DNA from 3 places in the Micromonospora sp. CNB394 genome. Region 1 is predicted to be linked to each of the others. Evidence: riboswitches for the same ligand, from Rfam matches in the RefSeq annotation. Region 1 holds a riboswitch; each other region holds the start of a gene.
What was found. Region 1 has a riboswitch for cyclic di-AMP ahead of C569_RS0117700 (hypothetical protein). Riboswitches for the same ligand answer to the same signal wherever they lie in the genome.
Positions count from the first base shown of each region.

Region 2: it holds a riboswitch for cyclic di-AMP, as region 1 does, so the genes downstream of both, C569_RS0110595 (hypothetical protein) here and C569_RS0117700 (hypothetical protein) in region 1, are expected to answer to the same signal.
Region 3: it holds a riboswitch for cyclic di-AMP, as region 1 does, so the genes downstream of both, C569_RS0102195 (transglycosylase family protein) here and C569_RS0117700 (hypothetical protein) in region 1, are expected to answer to the same signal.

Region 1 covers NZ_KB895839.1:94,865-99,067, reverse strand. The annotation lists gene C569_RS0117715 (hypothetical protein) at 1-53, opposite strand, end outside; gene C569_RS0117710 (STAS domain-containing protein) at 473-832, shown strand; gene C569_RS0117705 (SRPBCC family protein) at 874-1,386, shown strand; gene C569_RS0117700 (hypothetical protein) at 1,409-2,512, opposite strand; cyclic di-AMP (ydaO/yuaA leader) riboswitch at 2,517-2,647, opposite strand; gene C569_RS0117695 (cation diffusion facilitator family transporter) at 2,791-3,705, opposite strand; gene C569_RS0117690 (AAA family ATPase) at 3,798-4,203, opposite strand, start outside.
Region 2 covers NZ_KB895830.1:139,213-143,415, forward strand. The annotation lists gene C569_RS0110585 (helix-turn-helix domain-containing protein) at 55-393, opposite strand; gene C569_RS0110590 (carbonic anhydrase) at 549-1,202, shown strand; gene C569_RS0110595 (hypothetical protein) at 1,257-2,285, opposite strand; cyclic di-AMP (ydaO/yuaA leader) riboswitch at 2,289-2,420, opposite strand; gene C569_RS0110600 (YibE/F family protein) at 2,575-3,849, opposite strand; gene C569_RS0110605 (metal-sensitive transcriptional regulator) at 4,013-4,203, opposite strand, start outside.
Region 3 covers NZ_KB895825.1:507,079-511,281, forward strand. The annotation lists gene htpG (molecular chaperone HtpG) at 1-362, shown strand, start outside; gene C569_RS29665 (LLM class flavin-dependent oxidoreductase) at 800-1,759, opposite strand; cyclic di-AMP (ydaO/yuaA leader) riboswitch at 1,930-2,075, shown strand; gene C569_RS0102195 (transglycosylase family protein) at 2,074-2,721, shown strand; gene C569_RS0102200 (YbaB/EbfC family nucleoid-associated protein) at 2,908-3,393, shown strand; gene C569_RS0102210 (hypothetical protein) at 3,590-4,203, opposite strand, start outside.

The DNA.
Region 1 (4,203 bases):
TCGGCGACCCGCTCGGCCTTGCCCCGGCGGTCCAGCAGGTTGGATCCGAACATCGTTCTGCCTCCTCGGGTGCCGAAGGCCGGCGGCCACTTCGGACTCCGGTGTCCATCCGGCGGGTTCACTGTCTCGGGCAGTGCCCAGCGGGCGGGCGCGGCAAACCACCCCCGGGTCACGGCGACCGGGCGGTGAACGGGACGAACCACTCGAACGCGCCGGGACCGGTGCCCGCGGGACGTGCGTGCGCCCGCTACCCTGGTCGGCGGATCGGCGGGGCCGACCAGCCGCACGGCTGGTCGCGACCCGTCCTTGAAGGGGAAACTGGAACCCGGAGGTCCGGATTGGGTACGCCCAGGTGTGCCCAGTTCGCGAATTGCTCATCCCGGGGGGTGGCGACCGGGCCGTGAGAGGAATACGCTCGGTCGCGGCCCGCGTACTGATGAGGCGCCCGTCATGGGCGAGTGGAGGTGCTCGCGTGAGCCTGTCGATCGTGAAGTCGATGCGACCGGGTGGTGTCGTCCAGATCGCGCCCCGTGGGGAGATCGACGTCGACACCGCGTACGAGGTGCGGGAAGCGATCGCCGAGGTGCTCGCGAAGGGCCGCCCCTCGCGGATCGAGCTGAACATGCGGCTCGTCACGTTCATCGACTCGGTCGGCATCAGTGCCATGGTCGCGGGCTTCCAGACCTGCGAGGTCAGCGGCGTCAAGCTCGTGGTCACCGAGCCGAGCCGGTTCGTGCACCGGCAGCTCTGGGTGACCGGGCTGCTCGGCCTGTTCGGCGCGCCCGAGCCGTGGTTCGCCGACGACACCCCCGAGGTTCTGCCCGGCGCCTGAGCGCCGTTCACACCCCCTGCGACCAGGGGACCTTCTACCCGTTGCCAGTCCGGCGTCGGTACGGGACGATCGTCGCGACGCACGACGGCGAGGGGGCCCGCTTGCAGAGCAGCGACAGCTTCAGCTACACCGTGCAGGCCCGGTGCAGCCGGGCCGAAGCGGTGGCCCTGCTGGGTGATCTGAGTCGCCAGGGCGAGCTGCATCCGTTGATCGTCCGGGTCCGGAAGCTGCCGGCCCGGCCGGGCGCGCTGGCCAGCTACGCCATCACCGACCGGCTGCAGCTCGGCCCGCTGCACTTCCCGGTCACGTACCAGGCGGACGTGCTGATCGCCGGCGAGGACGAGGTGGTTACCGTGGCGCGGCAGCAGCCCGCGACGACGGTCCGCAACCACACCCGGCTGCGCGACGAGCCCGACGGCACGGTACGCATCGACGTGGAGATCACGCTGACCGCGCCGGCGCCGCTGTTCGGGTACGCGTTCCGCCAGGCCCGGGCGGCTCACCTGGGCCTGGCGGCACGTCTCGGAGCGACCCTGGAGGGCCGGCCGGCCTGATCCGGCCGGCCCGCCGGGGCGCTCAGTACACCGACAGGTGCACGTGGTTGGTGTGGTCGCTGGACGGGTCGCCGTTGGCCCCGCTGTACGACTTCCATCCGCTGCTGGGTAGCCAGATCTGCTTGAACCAGATCACGTAGAGCACGGCGAGCGGGTCGGCGTTGCGCACGAAGTACGCGGCCAGGTTGTTGCCGTACGTCCGGTCACCGCCGGAGGCCACGCCGCCGAAGCCGCTCTTCTGCGCGGCGAAGTCGCAGGCCCGCCCCTTCGGGTGCTCACCGGAGCCGCTGGGCCGGTGGCACGAGACGTACCGGGTGAAGCCGGCCGCCTTGGCCTGCTGCAGCGCGTGCAGCGTGCGCGGGGTGATGCAGCCGTTCGCCGGGGTGGGGTCGTTGACGCTGCACGACTCCGACGGCCAGGAGCCGTCCGAGTTGCGCGGCGCCGGCTCGGCGTTCTTGCTGGAGGTGCCCTGCACGCCGCTGCCGCTGCTGCCGCTGCCGCTGCTGCCGCTGCTGCCGCCGCTGCTGCGCGAGGCGCGGTCGTTCGCCGCCTCCAGGGCGCGCTCGACCTGGTCCTTGCGCCGGGCCATCACCGTCACCTGCTTGCGCTGCTCGCGGATCTCGCCGTCGAGCTGGGCGCGGGTGCGGGTGGCCTCGTCCCGGGTGGCGATCAGGTCGCGCAGTGTGCGGTCCTCGTTCGCGGCGACCTGCTCCAGCGCGGCGGCCCGGTCCATGAAGCCCTCCGGGCTGCTGCTGCCGAGCAGCGCCCCGGCTGTGCCCAGGCGGCCGTTGCGGTACGCCACCGCGGCGATCTCGCCGACCTTGGCGTCGCGTACTGCGAGTTCGGCGCCGACTGCTTCGAGCTGGTCGTTGAGCTGCTTCTGACGGCTCACCGACCGGTTCAGCGCGGCTTTCGCCTCCAACCAGCCCTTGCTGGCCGCGTCGAGCTGGGCACGCAGTTCGGGCGTGCCGCCCTCGTCGTCGCCGGGCGCGGCGGCGAGCAGGCCGGTCGCGGGCGCCGCCGAGGCGGGGGAGACCGGAACGGTCGCGACGCCGAGGGCCAGCGTCGCGACGATCAGGGCCGCCATCCGGGCGGCCGTCCGTCGTACAGGTGCCACTGGGGGCATTCACATGTCCTTCCGTCAACGCCGACCGGGTTAGCTGACGGGTTCGGGACGGAAGATCCCTACCGCTGACGCGGATGCACCCCACGTACGTGGTTCCCCGGCTCGTCCCTGCGGACGATTAGGCGACGGCCGCCCCACCGGGGCCGGTGGCGCCCGCGGGTGCGGCCGCGATCGAGACTACCGGCGCTGCCCGGGTACGGCTCCGTGGAGCAATACCGCCAGGCGGGGCAAAACCGGCATAACTGTACATTAGCCACAGTGATTTAAGTGTGTCCTAATCACCACTCGGTCGGTCCGCACACCCCGGCGGACGCTCCGGGTTCGACTTGCAACGTGGCGTGATCGATGGAGAAGTCCTCGTGCAGGGCGGCCCGTGCCGCGGCCAGCACCGCGCTCGGGTCCACGCCCGGATCGGTGGTCAGGTGCGCCGAGGCCACCTCCATGCCCGAGGTGAGCGTCCAGACGTGCAGGTCGTGCACCTCGGCCACGCCGGGCACGGCGGCCAGCCGGTCGTGCACGGCGGTCACCTGGAGGTGCTCCGGCGCGGCCTGCACCAGGATGCGCACCGCGGCCCGGCCGAGCCGCCAGGTGCGCGGCAGGATGAACAGGCCGATGCCGACGGCGACCAGCGGGTCCGCCCACCACCAGTCGGTCACCGCGATGACCAGCGCGGCGGCGATCACGCCGAGCGAGCCGAGCAGGTCGCCGAGCACCTCCAGGTACGCCCCGTGCAGATTGATGCTCTCCTTCGACCCGGCGCGCAGCAGTGCGAACGCGACGATGTTGGCGAGCAGGCCGAGCACTGCCACCACGAGCATCGGGCCGGCCAGCACCTCCGGCGGCTCGCCGAACCGGCGTACCGCCTCGACCAGGACGTAGACGGCGACGGCGGCGAGCAGTACGGCGTTGGCGAGGGCGGCGAGCACCTCCAGCCGGTAGAGCCCGAACGTGCGCTGCGGGTCGGTGCCGGCACGTCGGGTGGCGGTGATCGCGGCGAGCGCCATGCCGATGCCGAGGACGTCGGTGAACATGTGCCCGGCGTCGGAGAGCAGTGCCAGCGAACCGGTCGTGAAGGCGGCCACCGCCTCGACCACCATCAGGACGGCGAGCAGCGCGAAGGCGGCCCAGAGTCGGCCCCGGTGGCGGTGTGCCGCGTTGGTCACCGCGCCGCTGTGGTCATGGCCTGCGCCCACGCCAACACCCTTCCTGCCCCGTACCGGCCCCGGCCCAATGTATGTTCACATCGCTATGTATGCTAGTGAACTGCGGGTGGCGGCGGGGCCACTCACCCCACCGGGTCGAGCGTGGTGAGGCGCTGGGTGGCCCGGGACAGCGCCACGTAGAGCGTGCGCACGCCCGAGGGGTCGGCCCGGATCTCGCCCGGCGCCACCAGCACCACGCCGTCGTACTCCATGCCCTTGGCCTGGAGGCTGGTCACCACCTGGAGCCGGCCCGCGCCGAGCCCGCCCAGCCAGCCGGCCACCTCGTCCCGGCGCGGCACCGGCGTGATCACGCCGACCGTGCCCTCCACCTGCCCGAGCAGCGTCTCGGCCGCCTCGACGGTGGCCGCCGGCAGGTCGGCGGCGGGCACCGTCCGCTCCACCGGCGGCACCCCCGTGGACCGCACCGCGTCGGGCAGCGGCAGGTCCGGATAGAGGCGGCGGATCTCCGCCGCCGCCACCGCGAAGATC
Region 2 (4,203 bases), on a different contig from region 1:
CGGTGAGATTACCTGCCGCGCCCGCCCGCGCGGGCACACGTGGTACCGGCCTGGTCACCTGTCGGCGGTGGCGTCCCCGACCGGCTCGGCGAAGAGGGCCAGCAGGGCGCCGACCTGCTGGTCGGCCTCGGCCGGGTGCCGGAAGCGTCCCTTCGGGTTGATCGTGTACTCGTTGCGCCGTCCCACCCGCGTACGCCGCAGGTAGCCCCCCGCCTCCAGGTCGGCGACGATGGCCTGGGCCGCCCGTTCGGTCACGCCCACCTCGTCGGCCACGTCCCGCAGCCGGGCGGTGGGATTGCGTGCGATCGCGAGCAGCACGTGGCCGTGGTTGGTGAGGAAGGTCCAGTTACGGCGGCTCCCGCCCTCAGCTGGTGTGGTCGCCATGGTGGTCATGCTATTCCCCTGCTCGGTAGTACCGGCCCGGCGCGGGCCGGCACGGGAAAGTATGAAATGCGTATCACGAATCTTGACGGGCCCCCAGGTGCGTGTGACCGTGGGTCGCGAGGCCGTTCGGCCTGGTGGTTCCCCAGGTAGACGAGGTGAGGGACATGACGCCGAGCACCCCGGAGCAGGCACTGACCGAGCTGCGTGCCGGTAATCACCGGTTCGTCAGTGGCGCTCCGCAGCATCCGAATCAGGACGCCGGGCACCGGGCGGCGGTCGCCGTCGGCCAGCACCCCTTCGCGGTGATCGTCGGCTGCTCCGACTCGCGGCTCGCCGCCGAGATCATCTTCGATCGCGGTCTCGGTGACCTCTTCGTGGTGCGGACGGCCGGGCACACCGCCGGGCCGGAGGTGCTCGGCAGCGTCGAGTACGCGGTCACCGTGCTCGGCACGCCGCTCGTGGTGGTGCTCGGCCACGACTCGTGCGGCGCGGTCCAGGCCGCCCGGGAGGGGGTCCGGACCGGCGCCGCCCCGGTCGGGCACCTGGGCGCGGTGGTGGACGCGGTCTCGCCCAGCCTGCTGCGCGCCGCCCGCCAGGGCGTCGACGACCTCGACGGCATCATCGACGTGCACATCGCGCAGACGGTGGAGACGCTGCTGGCCCGGTCCGCCGTACTGGCCGAGCGGGTGGCGGCCGGGCGGTGCACGGTGGTGGGCATGTCGTACCGGCTCGCCGGCGGCGAGGTGCGGACCGTGGCGCAGTCCCCGGCCCCGCTGCCCGCTCCGGCGGCGCCCGCCGACCCGGCGCTGGCCGGCTGACCCGTAGGGCGACGAAGGGGCCGCCCTCGGGGCGGCCCCTTCGTCGTGTCCGGGTCAGAGCAGCGACATGTGGACGTGATCGGTGTGGTTCGACGGTCCGCTGTACGAACGCCAGCCGGTGGCCGGGAACCAGATCTGCCGGTTCCAGATGACGTAGTAGATGCCCAGCCGGTCGGCGTTGCGGATGAGGAAGGCGGCGACCTCGTTGCCGTACCGGCGGGTGTCGTTGTTGTGCCAGGGCGCGAAGCCGCTGTTCTGGAGCGACCAGTCGCACGCCTTGCCCTTGGGGTGCTCCCACGGCCCGCCGGGCCGGTAGCAGCCCACGAAGCGCTTGAAGCCCGCGCGGCGGACCTCCTGGTAGGCGTGCAGTGTGCGCGGTGTGACGCAGCCCGAGGTGGTCGGGTCGTCCTCGCTGCACGACTCGGCCTTCCAGCCGCCGTCGGCGGTGCGGCCGGGGGCGATCTTGGCGACCGGTGAGGTGGCGGAGACCAGGCCGCCGGTGAAGCCGAGACCGCCGACGAGCTTCAGCGCGCGCTCGGCCTGCACCTTCTCGCGCTCCATCGCGTTCTTCTGCTTCTCCTGCTCGCGCACCTCGGCGTCGAGCGCGATCTTGGCCTGCTCGGCGCGGGTCTTGACCGCGTTGATGGCGGCCAGGCGCTGCGCGTTGAGGAGGTTCAGTTCGTCCAGGGCGTTGACCCGGCGGACGAACGAATCGGGGGAGTTGCTCTCCAGCAGCATCGCCATCGCGCCCATCCGGCCGGTCCGGTAGGACTGGGCGGCGAGCTGGTTGACCTGTGGGCTGAGCGCGTCGAATTCGGCCTGTGCCGTCTTCACCTCGGCCGCCAGCCGCCGCTGGCGGTCCTGCGACTTGGCCAGCTTCGCCTTGGCCTGGAGGAAGTTGCGGTTGGCGGCGTCGATCGCCTCGGTGATGAGCGGCGGTTCGCCGTCCTCCTCGTGACCCGAGGGGGTGCCGGGGGCCGCCGCAGTGGGGGCCGCGGTCGCCGGGGTGGGCCCGGCCAGCACGGCCAGCGAGGCCAGCACGGCCACCACGGGTGTCAGCCAGCGGCGCAGGGGTGCCGTCACAATGTTCCCTTCCGTCGGCCGCCGACCGGGTTAGCTGACGGGTTCGGGACGGAAGTGGCCCCTACCGCTGTCGCGGATTCACCCCATGTACCTGGTTCCCCGGCTCGCCCGCGGGCGATTGGGCGGCGGCACCGCTGGCGCCGGTGCGCGCCTTCGGCGGTGACCGGCAGCGAGGTTACCTGACAGCACTCCTGAGGTTCTACGTCCGGAAGCCGACCAATAGCGAGATTTCGCCGTGGCGCACCGTGACCAGCGTCGCGTTTGAAATCGATGGTCACGCTGCGCAGTGTCACCATGCGGCCTCCGTACTCTTCCCGCCGCCGAGCGCCTCCAGCGCGTCGTCCCGCCCGGCCGGCGGCCGGGGCGCGGGTGGCGCCGGTTCCGCGCCGCGCGAGCGCCGTCCGGCGGTGGTCACGATCGCGGCCAGTCCGGTCGTCAGCGGTACGGCGGCGATCAGGCCGAGCGTGGCCACCGCGCTGCGGACGATCTCCTGGGCGAGGAACTCGCTGGTGAGGATCTGGCTGACCGGTCGGGCGTCGGCGACCAGCAGGAGCAGCAGCGGCAGCGAGGCGCCCGCGTACGCCAGCACGATGGTGTTGACGGTGGACGCGATGTGCGCCCGGCCGACCCGGGTCGCGGCCCGGTAGAGCTGCCGCCGGGACAGGCCCGGGTTGGCGTGTGCCAGTTCGGTGACGGTGGCCGCCTGGGTGACTGTGACGTCGTCCAGCACGCCCAGCGAGCCGATGATGATGCCGGCCAGCAACAGCCCGTGCAGGTCCACGTCGGCCTGGAACATGGACAGCGTGGTGGCGTCCTCGCTGCCGAAGCCGGTCAGGTGGGTGGCGGACGTGGCGAGCAGGCCGAGCACGCCGGTGACCACCAGGCTGCCGAGCGTGCCGAGCACCGCCACCGACGTCTGCGCGGTGATCCCGTGGGTCAGGTAGAGCACCACGAACATGATCAGCGCGGCGCCCACGATCGCCACCAGCAGCGGCGGCCGGCCGGACCCGATGCCCGGCAGCACGAAGCCGAGCACGATGGCGAAGCTGGCCACCAGCCCGCCGAGCGCGGCGAGCCCGCGCCAGCGGCCGAACGCCACGATCGCGGCGGCGAACAGCACCATCAGCCAGATCAGCGGTGTGCCGCGCTGGTGCTCGGCGATGTTGTAGGACTTCACCGCCGGGTCGGCCGGGTCGGTCAGTTCGACCAGGACGACCTCGTCGCCGACGGCGACCCGGGGCGCGCCCGGCCCGGCCGGGATCGGCATCTCGACCGGCCGGCCCGCGTCCGGGCCCTGCTCGGCGGTGACGGTCACGGTGCCGCAGGGGCCACCTCCACCGGCCGGCGTCTCCGGGGTGGGCGGGCAGGGCTCGGTGACCACCCGGGTCACGGTGCCGTGGTAGCGGGGGACGTCCGCGCCGCCGACCGGCTCCCGGTCCTGCCGGGGCCAGAGCACCAGCGCCGCGATCACGGTGAGCGCGAACAGCGGAACCACCACGGCGACGAGCAGCCGTCGTACGCCCGGCGGCGCGGCGGCTGCGGGGCGGGTGTGGTCGGCACCCATGGCGTCTCTCCCAACGGTCGCGGCGACGCCTGGTCCGCCGGACCGGTCTGGTCACCCGGCCGGCGTGGACGTGTCGACCACGTCCGGGGCGTCGCCCGGCCATGGTAGGCAGCCCGGCTCGCCCGGCCCGGCAGGCCGGGCCCGGGACGGGCGGGTGACCGTTTCAGCCGCGCTTCATGAGGCGGCCGACAGCGGCCATCATCTCGGTCGCCATCTCGTCGGCCCGGCCCTCGGCGGCGCCCTCGTGCATGCAGTGCCGGGCGTGGCCGTCGAGCAGGCCGAGGCCGACCTTGTCCAGCGCCGCCTGGATGGCCGAGATCTGGGTCAGCACGTCGATGCAGTAGCGGTCGTCCT
Region 3 (4,203 bases), on a different contig from region 1:
TGCTCACGTTCCTCGGCGGCGCGCTCGCCGACAGCGTCAAGGAGGTGCGGCTGTCCACCCGGCTGACCACCTCGCCGGCCTGCGTGGTCGGCGACGCGCACGACATGACGCCGACGCTGGAGAAGATGTACCGGGCCATGGGACAGGAGGTGCCCCGGGTCAAGCGGATCCTGGAGCTGAACCCGGCCCACCCGTTGGTCACCGGGCTGCGCAAGGCGCACGGGGAGGGTGGCGACACGGCCGCGCTGACCGATACCGCCGAGCTGCTGTACGGCATGGCGTTGCTGGCCGAGGGCGGTGAGCTGGCCGACCCGGCCCGGTTCACCCGCATCCTCGCCGACCGCCTCGCCCGCGGCCTGTAGCCCGACCCGGCTCGCCCGGCTCGCCCCGACCGGCTGGCGTGATCGACTCCAGCTCGCCGAAGTGGCGGTATCGGACGGGCTCTGACCCGGCAACCCCGGCGAGCCGGTGTGGATCAAGCGGTCGTGTCCCGGAGTGGGGAATGCCGGGGCAGCGCGTGGATGGGTCGGGCGGATCTGGTGCGGGTTGGGTGCGGCGAGCGCCCGGTGGTACGGGGTTGGGCCGGGGTCGCTGATCTGATGTCCGGGGCGGTTGTCGTGACGGCCACTCGATGGGCACCGTCTCGCCGAAGTGACTCGTCACCTCGGCGAGACGGGTCCGCTGAGGGGGCGCGGGGTAGAGCGCGGCCACTCCGCCGGGCAGGCCGGCCTGTCCCCGGGCGGGTAGGCGGGCGGCGGCGCGGTCGGGCGGGTGGACTCGTCCCACGGGCGGCGCGCGCTCAGGCGTACCCCGGGTCGGGGGTGGGGGTGACGCCGAGCGTGCTCGGGCCGCCGGCGGCGGGCGCGGCGCGCTCGGCGGCGACCAGCTCCCGCACCGCGGGCGCGACCTCCTGGCCGAAGATCTGGATCGCGCGCGGCTCGTCGCTGCCGAGGATGAACGTGGTGATGCCGTGCTCCAGCGTCAGCCCGGCCAGTTCCTCCACCCACTGGTCCGGCGGCCCGACCAGGAAACCGGCCGACGAGCGGGCGAACGTGCCGGTCACGTTGAGCATCCGGCGGATCGCGGCCGGGTCGCGCCCGGCGGCCGCCGCGCCCTCGTCGACGAGCGCGTTCAGGGCGGGCAGGTCGTCGGGGCCCTCGGGCAGGTAGGACAGGGACGGCAGCCAGCCGTCCGCGGCGCGGCCCACCAGGCGCAGCATGCGCGGCTTGTACGCGCCGACCCAGATGCCCACCGGGTGCGCGGGCGCCGGACCGCGCTTGGCGCCGACCACCCGGTAGTGCTCGCCGTCGACGCGGATCATGCCGCGACGGTCGGTGTCCCAGACCGCGCGGATCACCCGGATCGCCTCGTCGAGGGCCTCGACGGCGGCGCCGGGGGACAGTCGCCGCCCGCCCGCCGCCTCGATCGCGTCCCAGAACGCGCCCGCGCCGAGTCCCAGCTCGACCCGGCCGCCGGTGAGCAGGTCCAGGCTGGCGACGCTGCGGGCCAGCACCACCGGCTGGCGTAACGGCAGGTTGAGGACGTTTCCGGCCATGCGGACGCGTGCGGTGGCGGCGGCCACGTAGGACATCAGCGTCCAGGTGTCCAGGAAGCCCGGCTGGTAAGGGTGGTCCTGGAACGTGACCAGGTCCAGCCCGACCTGCTCGCAGAGCCGGGCCAGCGCCACCACCCGGTCGGGCTGCCCGGCGGCGGGCGTCAGGAAGCCGCCGAAGGTCAGCTCGTGTCCGTGATCGGTCATCCGTTCCGCCCTTCCGTGATCTTGTCGGGCCCTGTCACCGTAGCGCCGCCGCCGGTCGCCCGGCCGGGTGAAGAGCGTCACAGAAGAGGACGATCGTTGCAAATCGCTCCTAGCGTCGGTTTCGTTCGCAGAAGCGAACACCGAGGGTCGGAAACGCCAAATCCCGCCGCCGGCCCCGGTAACCGAACCTCGCGCGGGAGCGGGGGAACCACACGTTCCACGGTGCATCGTCACCTCGGGGTGAAGCCGCCACCGGCGGCCGGGCTCCTCGGCCCGAACCCGACAGCTCACCTCGTCGGCGTGGAGGAATCCACATGGCAACTGAATACTCAGCCCGAAGCCGCCGCACCGCGCTCGGCGCGGTTCTGGCCGGTGCCGCCGTCGGCGCCGCGACCCTGTTCGGCCCGGCCGCTCCGGCCAGCGCCGGTGTCAACTGGGACGCGGTCGCGCGCTGCGAGTCCGGCGGCAACTGGAAGATCAACACCGGCAACGGCTACTACGGCGGGCTCCAGTTCTCCCGCGCCACCTGGAACGGGTACGGCGGCAGGAAGTACGCCGCCCGCGCCGACCTGGCCAGCCGGTCCGAGCAGATCGCCGTCGCGGAGAAGGTGCTGCGCGGGCAGGGCATCGGCGCGTGGCCGGTCTGCGGCAGGAAGGGTGGCTCGGCGAGCGCCGCGGCGACCCGGTCCGAGCGGGCCACCACGAAGGCGGCCCCGAAGAAGGCGGCCCCGAAGCGGGCCGCCGCGCGCACGGCCACGCCGCAACGGGCAGCGACGAGGGCGGCGCCGCGGCCGTCGTCCGGCGCCGGGACGTACGTGGTCCGGCGCGGGGACACGCTGTCGGAGATCGCCGTGGCGCAGCGCGTCGACGGCGGCTGGCGTGCCCTGTACGAGCGCAACCGCGCAGTGGTCGGCGACGACCCGGGCCTGATCTTCCCCGGTCAGCGGCTGCGCCTGCGCTGAGCGGCCCTCGGACGCCCGGCCGGTTCGCCCCGGCCGGGCGTCCGGCCGTGCGCGACACGCCGCGTCGCCCGGTGTCCGCCCTGTTCGCGGCGCCGGGACGCGGCCCGCGGCGGCCGGTGACCGCGATTCGTCGGAGCCGGTTGCTAGGGTCACGATGCTCGGCTAAGACGTGAAGAAAGCGCGGAAATGACCAACGACCCGTTCTCGGCGGCCGCGAGCCTCGACGAGCTGCTGACCCGCACGCAGCAGGCGCTCGCCGCGATGCGTTCCCGGGCCTCGGCGCACACCGACGGCGAGCCGGGCAACCTGCTCCGGGCCGAGGGCACTGCGGCCGGCGGGCGGGTCCGCGCGGTCGCCGTCCAGGGTGGCCGGCTGGATTCCGTGGCGATCGACCCGGAGCTGGCGGGCGAGCCCTTCGATGTCCTCTGCGGACACCTCGTCACCGCCGCCAACGCCGCGTTGTCCGAGCTGGACGCCCAGGCGAGCGCGTCGGCGCGGGCCGACGCCGACGCGCTCGCCGCCCGGCTCGGCGGCGTGGGTGACCAGGCGGAGCTGTTCAGCCGCGCGATGCACGAGGTGGCCGCCCGGATCCACCGCGACCGCGGCGCCGTGTCCCGGGCCGGGCGCCCCGCCGGCGCGGGCACCCACCCAGGCAACCGTGACCTTCGTTAGGCACTGATCAGGGCGAACGCCGCCGCAGCCGACCGGCGGCCCGGACGGACGAAGTGGGCGTCGGCGCGCTTGCCGCCGGCCGCGAACGTCGCCATCCCGTTCGGGTGGTCCTGCACGGTGATGCCGTACTGCCCGATCCCGACGTCGCGGATCGGTCCCGCCGCGCTGCCCCTGGTCCGGCCCGAGGCTCAGCCGGTCACCGCGCCGCCGGGCCGACCGCCCGGTCGTCGTGTTCCCGGCGGCCGGCCCGGCGGTTCCGCCACCTGTCGTTGCCGCCCGCGGGCAACGGCGCCGACCGCCACAACGACCGCACCGGCGTGCCGTCCGGCGCGGCGAACGTCTCGCGTTCGGCGTATCCGAGCCGCCGCCGCAGCAGCTCCTCCTGCTCACCGGCGCACGGATGCGCGTACGTGGGCAGACTCAACGTGTCCATCCGGCGCTGCGAAGCGGACAGCGCCTGGACCGCGCCGCCCCGGGGCGCGGCCAGCAGCGCCAGGTGGTTGTGCGGTTCGACGGGGCGGCGTGCCGCCAGTTCCTCGCCGAGGCGGCGGAACCGGTTCTCGTCCGGCCCGGCGGCGCTCGCGAGCCGGTCGGCGTACCGGTGGGGGGACGGGATCGGGCGGTAGCGGTGGAACCACACGGTGGCGGCGCTGCCGTCGCGCAGCAGGAACGCGTCGCCGAACAGCAACGCGTGCTCGGTCCAGATCCGCGCCACGGCGGCGAGGACCGGCAGGCGGCGGGACGGGTCGGGGACGAGCCAGGCGGCCGACGCGGTGGGCGCGAGGGCCTCGGCGACGAGATCGGCGATCC